2 regions of the Paenibacillus jiangxiensis genome follow, and region 1 is predicted to be linked to the other one. Evidence: riboswitches for the same ligand, from Rfam matches in the RefSeq annotation. Region 1 holds a riboswitch; the other holds the start of a gene.
What was found. A riboswitch is a leader RNA that binds a small molecule or an ion and turns the genes downstream of it on or off. The one in region 1 is predicted to bind glycine.

Region 1 (7,420 bases):
TCCATGTGCTCCCCTCCCTGTGCTGCGATGCCGATAACCATATATGCTTTCTCCCCGTTAAAATCCACACCCTGCGGGAATTGGATAATGGAGATGCCTGTTGAGTTGATAAATTCCTTGGATTCTTTCGTTCCGTGCGGAATCGCAAGTCCATTGCCTACATAGGTGGATACGATTTCTTCACGCTCGACCATCTTGTCAATGTACGCTTCCGTAATGTGGCCGGCGTCCAGCAGAATCTGGCCCGCCATACGGATTGCCTCGTATTTGTCACTCGCTGTTGCGTTCATTTTAACTTTGTCTGTGGACATGATGCTCATTGTATGGTCCTCCCTGTCTCTAGTTTGCTGCGGAAAAAGTCGGTCAGTTCATCTGCCATATAACTGGTGATTTCATCCCGGCTTCCGTGCTCCAGCAGCGTAATCATTTCTCCTTGAAGCAGCAATGCGCTGATTTCGCTGAGCACCTCCAAGCTCTCCTTGGACAGCTCGCGCGGCCCCAGCATTAACAGCACCTCTTTTACCGCTTCCTGTGCTCCTTCCAACTCCAACGGTTCGCTAAGTCTGTACAGCGAAAGCGAAGGCGTGCGGATGTGTCTGCTGCGTGTGTGGAACAAGGCCAGCTGTGTATCCGGAATCACCTGGCTGCCTTGCTGCTCTCTTTCGGCCAGAAGCTCTGCTACTGCTTCCGGGTCGTGCACGGTTCCCCGCCCGACCTCGGAAATGCACATGGCGTATAAAACTTCATTCATATCCATTCCCCGGTTATCCAACGGGTAGACATGAAAATTCTGCACGATCCGCACAATCTCCTGCAGACTGTCCTTGAGCCCGACCAGCCACCCCAATCCTTGGTTCGGTTCCACAGTCTGCCCTTGCCTGCCGCTTACCTTCTTGAGTGTTATGTTCTGGATAAAATGACGCAGGCGGTCACTCTCCTCCTGCGTCAGGAGTGGACTGATTTTCAGATAACGATCCTTCTCAAGGGGCAGATCGACAGTCGAAATGACCAGATCGTAATCCTCCTTGGGAATGCGGGCCGCTTCGAACCATGAAGCCCGGTCCACAATCTTGATCTGCGGGAGCTCCTTCGCCAGCCGTGTAGCCAGCAGTCGCGAAGATCCGATTCCGCTGGTGCATACGACAATGGCGCGCACCTCCCGCTGCAGCTGGCGCAGCCGCTCAATGGAAGCGCCGAAGTGCATGACCAGAAAGCCCACTTCTTCATCAGGCACATTCAGCTCGGTCATACCTGACACGGCCCCCTTGACCGCCTCGAACAGCTCGGCATAGTCCTTGCGGATCTGCTGCAGCAGCGGATTGCGAATGTCATTTCCTTCTTTCAGCCGTTTAATGACAGGCTCGACATGGGCAATCAGCCCTTCACGCAGGAGGCGATCCTCTCCAAAATGCACCCCTGCGTTCTCCTCCACCCGGCGGATCAGTTCATTCACAATTTCCAGCAGCACCAGATCATCCAGCGGCAGCAGCCTTGTCGAGCGATCCTCGGCGGAACGGAACAGATGTCTGAAATATTTTTTCTCCCGCTCATGGAACTGAAGGGACAGTGCAACCGACAATTCGGCGCATATTCGCTCTACCATAGCTGAGCGAACTTTATCCTCTTCGTCATTGGCCCCCAGGATCAGCTCCGATTCCGGCTGCTCGACCGCAAAACCCCGCCGGATACGGGCGATGGCGACAGAAAGCTGAATCAGCAGTTCCATATATTTGCTCTCGACCATGTTTTCCAGCCATTTTTCATTCGGCTGCCATAAGGCGTTCTCAACCGTCAGCATCACATCTCTGCCGATCAGCTCCATCAGCTTATCCATGGCATGGGATGAGTGTCTGGTCGAATCCTTTCCGAACAAGTCGGATTCATCGAGATGCTCCAAACCCAGCTCGGAAACGGCTCGCCTGATGTCCGTTTCCCTGCCAGTGATCTGCACACCGTATCCACGCCTGCGCACAAGAGTAAGCCCATGCTTCTCAATCCAGGACTGCAGCTCATCAAGATCATGGCTGACGGTTGCAACTGTCACCTTCAAATCAGCAGCCAGCGACATCAGCTTGATCGGCTCCCTGTCATCCAGCAGCATGCATAAGCTGTAAATCTTTCGCTCTTCTGCTGAATACTCTACCGACTCCGAGCGAAAAAGCTGCTGACGAAGCTGGAAAAGCCGAGAGGGATCGGCATCCAAATGGATTCCGATCCCGGTTTTTTTTTCCAGCTTGACCCCATGGGGCTCCAGCCATTTCTCTACCGCACTCAGCTCACGCAAAACGGTTCTCGTGCTGACATTGATGCGGGCGGCAATGTCGCCCGCAGTCACCTCTCTGGTCTGCTGCAGCAGGAATTCAAGAATTTCGCTTTGTCGTTTGGTAATATTCATCGTACCGTCCTCCCGATTTCGCTCTTGAACTGCCTGTGCGTATGACCCGAAAAACTTTATTGTAAGGCATTACGAATTATTTTTTCAGGCGTTCCACAAGTTCCTCATATTCAGGGCTTTTCAGGAAGTTGTCGATGGAAATATGCTCCGCATTCGGCGCAACCGTTTTGGCACGGTCAGTCAGCGTTTTCTGTGTGATTACGATGTCGGCATCCTGCGGAATTTCGCTGATTGCGGTGTTCGTTACGACCACATCCACGCCGGCCTGCTTCATTTTCTTGCGGAGAATGGATGCGCCCATGGCGCTCGATCCCATACCTGCGTCACAAGAGAATACGATTTTATTGACATCGGTCTTAACGACATTGTTGGAAGCCAATGCTGCTGCACGATCCGCTTCACGGTTATCGGCTGCTACGGCTGCATTACCCGTTTTGCCTTGGTTTTTCATATCTTTCATACGTTCGGATGCATCTTCCAGGCTCTCATCTGTCTGTTTGCCTGTCTTCAGCAGAATCGCGGCAACGACGAAGGAGACAACCGCCGCTACTACGACACCGGCCAGCATCGGAAGATAACCGCCTTTTGGCGTCATAATAAAGTAAGCAAAGATACTGCCTGGCGAAGGAGCAGCTACCAGACCTGCGCCTGTGAGCATGAATGTAAACGTACCTGCAACACCACCGGCCATTGCAGCCAGGATCAGAATCGGTCTCATCAGAATGTACGGGAAGTAAATCTCATGAATACCGCCAAAGAAGTGAATGATCGCTGCGCCCGGAGCGGAAGCTTTAGCCGAACCGCGGCCCAGGAAGCAGTATGCAAGCAAAATGCCAAGACCTGGTCCCGGATTGGACTCCAGCATGAACAGAATCGATTTGCCCATTTGCGAAGCTTGCTCTGTTGCAATTGGTGTCAGGATACCATGGTTAATGGCGTTGTTCAGGAACAATACTTTACCAGGTTCAATGATGATGTTGACAAGTGGGAGCAATCCTGCGTCCATCAAGAACTGAACTCCGGACGACAGCACTTTACTGATCACTTCGATTACCGGACCGATAATCGTATGTGCAAGCAGTGCCAGAATGGCACCGATAATACCTGCGGAGAAGTTGTTAACCAGCATCTCGAAGCCGGATTTGATTTTGCCTTCAACCGCTTTGTCAAACTGCTTGATTACCCATGCCGCGAACGGACCTGCGGCCATGGCGCCAAGGAACATTGGAATGTCCGCGCCGACAATGACACCGATCGTCATGATCGCGCCGACCACACCACCGCGCTGTCCGTGTACCATTGTACCACCTGTGTAACCGATCAGCAGCGGCAGCAGGTATTTGATCATCGGATCAACAAGCGTGGCAAAATTTTCGTTTGGAATCCATCCTGTTGGAATAAAGAGGGCCGTAATCAAGCCCCAGGCGATAAATGCGCCCATGTTCGGCATAACCATGCCGCTCAGGAAGCGTCCGAATTTCTGCACTCCAACGCGCAGGCCTCCGCCGCTTCCGGACTTAGCGTCCACTGAACTCATATTGAAAACCTCCTCAATGTATTGAAACCTTCAGGTTAAGGATTCGTCAAAATTCGATACGAAATAAAGGAATTTGTCGCTTTTTCTGATTTTGTCAAATCCTTAGGTAAAAGGCCTCATATCCTTTTGCTTACCTTCATCCTAATTGAAAACGGTATCTCCATCAATAAAATGAAAATGCAGTTTCGTCATGAACGTTGATGACAAAATTTAAATTTAAGATTCTCGGGGGAAGAATAGTATGCTCTAAATACGATTCATATAGTCATACCTTAATATAAACGAACTTCGCCGGTATTAACCGCAATTTCCCTGAACATTATGTCTTGGTTCCAAAGTTGTTGACCAAACGGCAAAAAGCATGGCCGCTGTATCTCACATGAGATATCAGGCTGCCATGCTTATCAATATGCTTGCAAAAACGAATATACGCTTGCATACACTTTATGTCGTTTTTTCGAAAAAAACGTAGCAAATAGGACAAATATCCTATTTTAGAGTGAATGCTTCATTAAGCCTCTTCCACAAGCCGGCTATACGCTTCTGCACTCAGCAGTTTGCTTACTGCATCATTAATGTCGCCATCCACCTGGATTTCAAGCATCCAGCCATCCTCGTACGGCGAACTGTTGACCAGCTCAGGCGAATCCTGCAGCGACCCGTTCACTTTAATCACCGTACCGCTTACTGGAGCATACAGATCGGACACCGTTTTGACAGATTCGATTGTACCCACGCTTGCGCCAGCTTCCAGAGTTCCGCCTTCCTCGGGCAGCTCGACAAACACAATGTCGCCAAGCTGATGCTGCGCAAAATCGGAGATGCCGACCAGCAAGGTTCCTTCTTCCGTAATTTTCACCCATTCATGCTCTTCACTGTACAAATAGTTTTCTTTAACTTCGCTCATGTATACCGCTCCATTTCCACTGGAATTTTCGGCCATAAAACACTTTGATGTTCCCCTAAGCTGTTCTTTCGCTTTCTCTTTTTCAACGTAAGATTAAGCCAAGCAAGATTTAAATGTCAATATTGCTTACAAAAAACCACTTCTTTTTTTCCGGATTAAAGCACTAAAGGAAGGGTAATGGCTTACATTTTGTTATCCGTCTTAAAATATGACAAATTTATTGACATATGTCCGGTGATCGCGTATTAATGGTTATAGATTGAATAGCGGATGAACGTATAGGGAGAGATTACCGATATTCCGGGAAAATGATGCGCCAAGGCGCGTCTGAACAGGACCGGGCGGATTGGCAGTGTGAAGTGTGAAGCCAGCCCCGTGCTTGCCTTGTATCCGCGGAATCAGCAGGTAACGCCGAAGGAGTAAGCCGGCAAGCGGTGAATCTCTCAGGCAAAAGGACCTTTACCGGACGCAACTCTGGAGAGAATCCGCAGCAGCGGGTCACCCAAGGGGAAACCTGTAACCAAGCAGGGCAACTCTCAGGTATCAAGGACAGAGCTGAAGAATGGAATGGCTGGAAAGCCATGTCCCCCTTCTTTGGCCTGTCCTTCTTTGCTTTTCCATAAGCTGTGCCAACTCTTTTGCGAGGTGAATTGTGTTGACCGCATTGAAAAGAACACCACTGTACCCGCTGTATGCCGGGTATCCCGGCGTGCGCTGCATTGATTTTGGCGGCTGGGAGCTGCCTGTCCAGTTTAGCGGCATCCAAAAGGAGCACGAAGCCGTACGAGAACGGGCCGGACTGTTCGATGTCTCCCATATGGGAGAGTTCAACGTAACAGGCGCTGAAGCGGTAAGCTTTCTGCAGCATGTAACCACTAACGACGTATCCAGGCTGGAAGACGGCCAGGCCCAGTACACGCTGATGTGTTACCCGGATGGAGGTGTCGTGGACGACCTGCTTGTCTACAAACGCGGCCGCGATTCCTACATGCTCGTCGTGAATGCCTCGAATATCGAGAAGGATTGGGAATGGCTGCAGCAGCATAAACCGGCCGATGTGCAAATGGAAAATGTATCAGATCAAACTGCGCTGCTTGCCCTTCAGGGTCCTGCAGCAGTAGACATCCTTACCGGCACCGTAGACAGCGATGTCACTTCACTCGGCTCCTTCCGTTTTGTTGAGCATGCCAATTTGTTCGGGGCGTCAGCACTCATATCCCGCACTGGATACACAGGAGAAGACGGCTTCGAGATCTACTGCCGTACCGAGGATGCCCCGCTGATTTGGCAGGGGCTGATGAAAGCAGGGGAAACCCACGGGCTGGTGCCCGCCGGTCTGGGTGCACGGGACACGCTGCGCTTCGAAGCGAAACTGCCGCTGTACGGCCAGGAGCTGTCTGCGACCATTTCCCCGCTGGAGGCGGGCCTGGGCTTTTTCGTCAAGCTGGATAAAGGGCCGTTTATCGGTCATGAAGCACTGCTTGCACAGAAGGAGCAAGGGACTCCACGCAAGCTCGTTGGCCTGGAAATGCTGGACCGCGGCATTCCGCGTTCACATTATCCGGTATTCGCGGAGTCGGAGCAGATTGGCGAAGTGACGACAGGAACGCAGTCCCCTACCCTGAAGCGGAATCTGGGGCTTGCGCTGATTGACAGCCATTTTGCCCAGCTTGGCACGCAGGTTGAGGTAGAAATCCGGGGCAAACGCCTCAAAGCAGAGGTTATTAAGGCACCGTTCTACAAACGAACGAAATAGAGATAACCGGAACATAACGGATATTGAGAGGAGCGCAGCCAATGAATCAGCACAGATACTTACCGATGACCAAGCAAGATCGCGCCGAGATGCTTCATACAGTCGGCGCCGACAGCATTGAGGACCTGTTCAAGGATATTCCCGAAAAAATTCGTTTCCGGGGCGAGCTGCCCGTTTCTTCAAGACTGGATGAACGGGCCCTGACCCGCCATATGTCGGCGCTAGCCGGCAGCAATGCCAGCAGCGAGACCCACGCCAGCTTTCTGGGCGCAGGCATCTATGATCACCATATTCCGTCCGTGATTAATCATGTCATTTCCCGCTCGGAATTTTATACGGCATACACCCCTTATCAGCCGGAAGTAAGCCAGGGAGAGCTGCAGGCTATTTTTGAATTCCAATCCTATATATGCGAGCTTACCGGCATGGCGGTAGCCAATGCCAGTATGTATGACGGAGCCACCGCGCTGGCCGAAGCCGGCAATCTGGCGGCAGCCGCCACACGGCGCAAGCGCCTTGTCGTATCCCGCGCCGTTCATCCTGAAGCCCGGCAGGTGCTGAACACTTACGCGCACGGCCTCAACCTGGAGATTGTTGAGGTAGGTTGCAAAAATGGCGTCACCGATCCCGAGGCGCTCGCAGCAGCGGTAACGGAGGATACCGCCGCCGTGTTGGTGCAAAATCCTAACTTCTTCGGCTCCATTGAGAATCTCCGTCCAATGGCCGACCTGATTCATGCCCAAAAAGGGCTGCTAGTGGTCAGCTCCAATCCGCTCTCACTCGGGCTGCTAGAAGCGCCAGGCAAGCTGGGAGCTGATATCGTGG
Region 2 (7,420 bases), on a different contig from region 1:
TGGACATCGGATAAGGACAGTATTGTATATGTAAACAAGGGTAAGCTGACGGCTTACAACAAAGGGACTGCGGTTATTACCGCAACCTACAATGGCAAAACAGCAACAGTTACCGTTACAGTTGGCGAGCCTACGAAGCTGGAAGTGAAATCCAAATCACTCGTTCTCGATATTGATGATACGTATCAGCAGCAGCTGACGGTAACCTACAAAGATGGAACAACGGAAGATGTAACGAATGAAGCGGAATGGACCACAAGCAGCGCCAAAGCTGCGACGGTGGATTCTTCAGGCCTGATCACAGGTATTTCCGAGGGCGAAGCCACTATAACTGCAACCTATGGGAGTCTGAAAGCGACCGTTAAAGTGGAAGTTGGCCTTGCTGCTGAGCTTGAGGCTGATAAGTTTCTGATTGTCATGTCGGCCGGAGATGAACCACAACTGATTACACTCACAGCAACGAATTCGAAGGGCGATACAAGAAATGTAACGAAAGACGCGGAATGGTCTTCAAGCAGTACGGCGATTGCTTCCATCAAAAACGGCTATGTCACTGCTTATAAAAAAGGCAAAGCGAATATTACTGCAAAATATGGCGGCCAAAAGGTAACCATTACGGTTCAGGTAGACACGGCCACCAAAATTACAGCATCTGAAGTTGCCCTTTCGCTAAAAACCGGTGAAACAGGTAATCTTAAAATTACAGCAACGCTAAGCGACGGTTCGAAAGTCGACGTCACTAATAAAGCAGAATGGACAACAGGCAGCTACAAGGTGGCAACCGTGAAAGGCGGTACCGTAACGGCAACCGGATATGGAAAGACCAATATTACGGCAAAATACGGCGGTAAAACGGTCAGAGTGCCGGTTACGGTAGATGCACTGAAATACCTTGAAACCAGCGAGGTGTTGTTGAACCTTACTGTCGGCCAGCAGGTACAACTGACCGGAACGGCTACGTATATGGACGGTTCGGAGGGGGATGTAACGAAAAAAGGGGTGTGGGCCTCCTCCAGAATTCTTGTGGCTACGGCCAAAGACGGAGTGATAAAAGGCATCAGCAAAGGGAAAACCAACGTCACTCTGAAGTTTGCAGGCAAGACAGCCAAGGTTGTTGTCAATGTAACAGAAAAATAATTGGGTTATTAGCAGAAAGGCCGCTCCCGCTTAAACGGGAACGGCCTTCTTCTGTTATGTGCATGATGGCTTTGTACGCTGCTGAAGCAAGAACGGAACTAACTCTTATCCCTTGCCTCTGCCTTGCGACTGCCGGCCAGCGCTTCTGTCATCCGTCGGCCTGTCGGGGTTTGGGCAAGGCCGCCTTTGGCGGTCTCCCGGTGCTTGACGGGCATGGCGCTGCCAACTTCAAGCATGACGTCAATGACTTCATCCGATGGAATGGCACTGCGCACACCTGCCAGTGCCATATCGGCCGCAGCCAGAGCTGTTACCGCCCCGAGCCCGTTGCGCACGATACAGGGGATCTCGACGAGACCGGCAACGGGATCGCAGATCAGGCCCAGCGTGTTTTTCAGGGCCAGGCCGACAGCATGAACCGCCTGCTCGGGAGTGCCGCCGCGCAGCTCGACCATAGCGCCTGCAGCCATGCCGATGGCGGAGCCAATCTCAGCCTGGCAGCCTCCTTCGGCGCCGGAGATAAATGAGTTATTGGCGATCACATAACCGATGGCTCCCGCCGTGAAGAGGCCGCGAACCATATGCTCATCCGTCCATCCGAATCTCTCCTGCGCACTGATGAACACCCCTGGAATGACACCGCAGGAGCCGGCTGTAGGCGTAGCCACAATCCGGCCCATTGAGGCATTTACTTCGGAGACGGAAAGGGCGTAGGCCATGGCGAGCGCAGAGCCTTCTCCTGAGCAGGTTTCTCCCGACCGGAGATACTCCGCCACCCGTTTGCCGTCTCCGCCCGTTAAACCGCTGCGTGATACGGTATCCTCCGTCAGGCCGCGGCGTACGGCTTCCTTCATCACCTCGTAATAGTCGGCCATCTGACTGATCACGTCCTGGGCAGGCGTGTCCGTCTCCCGGGATTGTTCTTCAATCATTAGTGCGCTGATTGTTTTGGACTCCTGTTTGCAGATTTTGCTGATTTCGTGAAGATGACTGAAACGCATAGGTTTTTGCTCCTTTTAATATCTTCTATGGCTGCCGCCTGTTTTTGCTGCGGATATCGATATTTCTCACTTCATACATATGGGTTAGTGATTGCAGCTCGGTGATGACCTGTTCAGGGACAGCGCTGTCCGTCTCAATCGCTGTTAAAGCCTCACCGTCCCGCCCTTTGCGGTCAACATGCATATAAGCGATATTCACCCCTGCTGCCCCGAGTGAGGAGGTTACAGCCCCAAGCATGCCCGGCTTGTCGGAATGAAGCAGGATCAGAGCCGGGAATTCACCCGTCAAATTGACGCGGAACTCATTGAGTTGCTGCACATTTATATTTCCTCCGCCAATGGATGAACCGAGCAGCGTGCGCTTTTCACCGCCGCGCTGCAGTTCGAACCGGACCGTATTGGGGTGAGGAGCGGGGAGGCCGCTCGTAACAAACTCAAAGGTCATCCCGGCCTGCTTCGCACACTGCTCAGCATCGGGGATGCGGGCATCATCTGTGTCATAATCAAGCAGGCCGCCCAGCAGGGCCAGATCCGTCCCATGTCCTTTGTAAGTATCCGCGAAAGAGCCGTACAGTGTCATTTTGGCATGTTCAGGCACTCCACCAAGCCAGTGCCGGGCCATGCGGCCAAGGCGCACGGCACCGGCTGTATGCGAGCTTGACGGACCCGTCATGGCCGGGCCGATGATGGAGAATACATCCTTGAAGCGCACTTATCCATTCCTCCTTAATATGGTGCAGTATTCATTCACTTACTACGTTAATATGTAAGCGCAAAAAAAGGACAGAACAAGGAAATAGTCCCTTGTCTCTGTCCTTTGTACCTGAGAGTTTCTGACAGGCCTTGACCCGTCTTACCCCTTTGGTGGCTAAAAAAACGCACTCTCCAGAGCTGCGTCAGCTGGCGGTACATGTACCTGAGAGATTAACTGCCGGCCGGGTGCCGTGCAGCTTGCTCCTTCGGTGCCCTGTATCCTAAAAATCGATCAGGTCTCTCCCGTCAGCCTCATCCGCGGTGGTATTCAATTCAATGATTCAAATTAAGAGTAAAGGATAGCCGTAAACGTGTCAATGCTCATTGACCCATGACTAGCTCATGACTGTTCAGTGGGTCCGTACTTCCAGCTTCCTGGCAATTAGCGACATGCTGTAGTTCACGGCAAAATATAGGAAAGCCGCAAACAGTAGGGCAGGAACAACGAACGACTGGTTCTGAGCGCCGGCAATCTGCGCGCTGTGCGTCAGCTCAGGCAGCGAGATAATGACCGCCAGCGACGTATCTTTCATCAATGAAATATACTGGCTGACCAATGGCGGTATCATGCGCCGCAGGCCCTGCGGAAGAATGATATGCCACAGCGTCTGAACGTAATTCAGACCTGAAGACCGTGCGGCCTCAATCTGCCCTTTGTCAACAGACTTCAAGCCGCTGCGCACAACCTCGGCAATCATGGCCCCTTCGAAAATGGACAAACCGATGATGGCGGACCATTTCAAATCGACATCAAATCCGAGCGGCTTCAGGACGAGGAACAGGAAATAAATGATGAGCAGAAGCGGCAGGTTGCGGATCAGGTCAATAATGGTGGCAGCCGCCTGCGAAATAACAGGAATTCGGGTATAACGTAAAATTCCGAATATGATGCCCGCGATTGTGCTGATAACAATGGACCAGATGCCGACTTCCAACGTAAGGAGGAAACCCTGCAGTATAAATTTGACGTTAGGCCCAGTAAATAATCCTGTAAAATCCATAACAGGCTTCCCTCCTTAAGATGTTTTGGCCAGCCGCTTTTCCAGGTACAGCATGAAAAAGCTGAGCGGAAGGGTAACGACCAGATATAATAAAGCGGTGAACGCATAAACGCTGACAGGCAAGAATGTCTCCGAGTTGATCCGGTCGGACATCAGCATCAAATCCGCGCCGGCAACGACGGCAAGAATGGATGAGTTCTTGAACAAGTTAATGAACTGATTGCCGATGGCCGGCAGCGCAATCTTGATGGCCTGCGGCAGAATGATATGGATCATCGTTTGATTATACGTCAAACCGGACGAACGCCCTGCTTCCATCTGGCCTTTGGGCACCGTCTGAATGCCCGCCCGTATGGCTTCCGCTATATAAGCGGCGGTATAAATGGACAATCCAATAGTGCCTGAAGCAAAACCATCAAGGTTGATGCCGAGAGGACCAAGACCCAAATAGAAAATATAGACCGTAATCAACAGCGGGATATTCCGGAAGATTTCCACATAAACGGTACCAAGCCAATTCAGCGGCTTGAAGGGTGCTATCCGGAAAATGGCAATCAAGGCCCCAAGCAGAAAGCTTGACACAAGAGCAATCAAGCTGACCTTGATGGTGTTCAGGAAGCCTTCCATGTACAGGTCCCAATAATTGAACAGGACATTAACGTCAAAAGTTAGCATGTGCGGATCACACCTCCGTTAACCGATGGCAAGAAAGAAGGAGCACGCTGCTGCGGCTCCTTCCGCCATTCTCTTATTCAGGTTTAACGCCAAGCCATTGCTCATAAAGTTTGTCATATTCGCCGCTTGATTTCAGGTCAGCCAGCGTATCGTTTACTGCCTGCAGCAAATCAGTGGAGCCCTTCTTGACTGCGATGCCGTATGGTTCGTCAGTGAAGTTGCCGCCGACCAGCTGGAAGTTCGGGTCCTGCTGCTGCATACCAAGCAGAATTGCGTTGTCTGTAGTCAGAGCGTCGCCTTTATTGGCTTTGAGCGCGTTGAATGCGTCCTGATAGTTTTCAAACTCAAGTACTTCGGCATCCGGAGCCTTTTCCCTGATATTTTTTACGGAGGTGGAGCCTTTAACGGCCAGGACGGTTGTGCCTTTAGTTAAAGAATCTAAGCCGGTAATCGGGCTGCCTTTCGGAACGAGCAGAGACTGGCCTGCTTCAAAATATACGTCGCTGAAGTCTACCTGCTGTTTGCGTTCTTCCGTAATCGTCATGGTAGCGATGATCATGTCGATGTCACCGTTTTGCAGAAGCGGAATACGGGTCTTCGAAGTAACTTCCTTCAGTTCAATCTTGGATTCATCACCGAAAATATGTTTTGCGACTTGTTTTGCGACATCCACGTCGAAGCCTTCGATGTCACCGGTGCTGGTGTTTTTCAGACCGAACAGCTTCGTGTCGCTCTTAACACCGACAACGAGCTTGCCGCGCGCCTTGATGGCCTCCAGAGCGCTTTCCGCTTTCCCGCCGGACTCACCGGAAGTGCCGGTGGTTGTGCCGGATGAACCATTGCTGCCGCATGCGGCGAGTACCAGAGCGAAAGAGAGGGCTAGCAGCAAAAGTGCGTTCCATTTCAAACCTTTTTTCATGAAAATGAACCCCTTTCAAGCTTATATATTTAGTGGTTGATCAAACGGCTAAGGAACGTGCGTGCACGTTCTTCACGCGGCTCGGCAAAAAACTCGTCCGGTGTGCTGTCTTCCAGGATTTGACCCTGATCCATGAAAATGACCCGGTCAGCAACCTCGCGGGCAAAGCCCATTTCATGGGTTACAATAACCATGGTCATGCCGTCATGAGCAAGAGAACGCATAACATCAAGCACTTCACCAATCGTCTCGGGATCGAGGGCCGACGTTGGCTCATCAAACAGCATGACCTCGGGCTTCATGGCAAGCCCCCGTGCGATGGCGACACGCTGCTGCTGTCCTCCGGACAACTGGGAAGGGTAGCTCTGTGCCTTGTCTTCAATACCGACCCGCTTCAAATAAGTCATGGCTGTTGCGGCGGCCTCCGATTTGGATACCCCCAGTACCTTGGTTGGAGCAAGCACGATGTTATCAATTACCCGCTTATGCGGATAAAGATTAAAATGCTGGAATACCATGCCGATATTGCGGCGGAATTTGTTGATGTCCACTTTCTTGTCATGAAGCGCCACTCCGTTGACAAACAGCTCGCCGCTGGAGATCGTCTCCAGACGGTTCATGCAGCGGAGCAGCGTGCTTTTGCCGGAACCGGAAGGACCGATAATAACAACAACTTGGCCTTCTTCGATCGTCAGGTTAATGTCTTTCAGGACTTGAAAGCTGCCGTAATGTTTGTTGACGTTCCGAAACTGAATCAGAACAAGCCCCCCTTTATCTGTGTTAAGCCCCAGGTTCAGTAGTTAGTGTCTATGCGCCTCATTTTAATAATATGTTTGTTAAATAAAACCATTTTTGTTATGTAAGCTAATAGAACACGTAGAAAATAGTTAACTAATGATACAATGAGATTATCGGAAATTCAAGGATTTTCTGTGAAGAAAGATAACACAGGATTAAGATATGGAAGCATAAGCATATAGTAAAGGAAGCAGAGAATCCCACGACTGCTGCGTGACAAATGCATGTAAGTGTTTTACAGTAGAGGAAGCGTCTCTGGTTGATAAGGCTATATTTTTAACAAAGGAAGGTAATTATTATGAGCAAACCTATTTCCCCGCTGGTGGCGGCATTACATATGGAACCGCATCCTGAAGGCGGATGGTACAAGGAGATGTGGAAGGCCAATTTCCAAATTCCGAAACCGGTGCTGCCAGATATGTATTCCGGCCCCCGCTTTGCGGCGTCCTCCACGTATTTTCTGCTCCATCCCGGCGAGTTTTCCGAGTGGCATGTAGTTCACTCCGACGAGCTCTGGCTGTATCACAGCGGGAGCCCCATTGAGCTGAAGCTGGGAGGCAGCGGCGAAGAGCCTGGTGAGGAAACGGTCATTATTGTAGGTGCTGATGTGGAGAAGGGAGAATCCCCGCAGGCGCTTGTTCCGGGAGGTGTGTGGCAGACAGCCCGCCCGCTCGGCGATGAGCCGGTACTTGTTACTTGCGTGGTGGCCCCGGGCTTCCATTTTGATGATTTCAAGCTGTATTCCCGTCCGCAGGGATGATTATAAAAATATGAATTGGAGTTAAGAAAAAGGGACTGACGCGCGGTCTGGGGACCGGCGGCAAGTCCCTTTTTGCCATGAACCGGAACTTCTTCGTGCAGAAGTAGGCTGCTAATGAGGGCTGCTGTTTGGGATTTTTGCCGTACGATGATAATATGGTGCCAAAGGGTATTTTCAGTTATAAGGGCATTGGCACTGTTTGGAGGATAGATTATGGCAAAACCGAGACAGAAAAGACAGACGAAAAAAGCGGCTACTTGGTCGCTTGTCATAATGGGGGCGGGATTTGCGGCATCCCTTCCGTTTCAGCAGTACGGCGCTGTCCGCCTGCTGGCAGGCGCATTCGAGGCCGGAATGGTTGGCGGTCTGGCGGACT

Region 2: linked by a shared signal. The riboswitch ahead of sdaAB (L-serine ammonia-lyase, iron-sulfur-dependent subunit beta) and the one ahead of gcvT (glycine cleavage system aminomethyltransferase GcvT) in region 1 are both predicted to bind glycine.

Annotation. Positions count from the first base shown of each region.
Region 1 is NZ_JBJURI010000013.1:62,147-69,566, forward strand. Features, by position in the region: gene ACI1P2_RS14095 (PTS sugar transporter subunit IIA) at 1-320, opposite strand, end outside; gene ACI1P2_RS14100 (BglG family transcription antiterminator) at 317-2,395, opposite strand; gene ACI1P2_RS14105 (PTS mannitol transporter subunit IICB) at 2,472-3,932, opposite strand; gene gcvH (glycine cleavage system protein GcvH) at 4,444-4,839, opposite strand; glycine riboswitch at 5,217-5,295, shown strand; glycine riboswitch at 5,309-5,402, shown strand; gene gcvT (glycine cleavage system aminomethyltransferase GcvT) at 5,495-6,595, shown strand; gene gcvPA (aminomethyl-transferring glycine dehydrogenase subunit GcvPA) at 6,637-7,420, shown strand, end outside.
Region 2 is NZ_JBJURI010000047.1:14,852-22,271, reverse strand. Features, by position in the region: gene ACI1P2_RS29355 (Ig-like domain-containing protein) at 1-1,137, shown strand, start outside; gene sdaAA (L-serine ammonia-lyase, iron-sulfur-dependent, subunit alpha) at 1,236-2,138, opposite strand; gene sdaAB (L-serine ammonia-lyase, iron-sulfur-dependent subunit beta) at 2,164-2,850, opposite strand; glycine riboswitch at 3,033-3,147, opposite strand; gene ACI1P2_RS29340 (amino acid ABC transporter permease) at 3,242-3,892, opposite strand; gene ACI1P2_RS29335 (amino acid ABC transporter permease) at 3,908-4,567, opposite strand; gene ACI1P2_RS29330 (transporter substrate-binding domain-containing protein) at 4,641-5,486, opposite strand; gene ACI1P2_RS29325 (amino acid ABC transporter ATP-binding protein) at 5,516-6,244, opposite strand; gene ACI1P2_RS29320 (cupin domain-containing protein) at 6,583-7,044, shown strand; gene ACI1P2_RS29315 (DUF445 domain-containing protein) at 7,258-7,420, shown strand, end outside.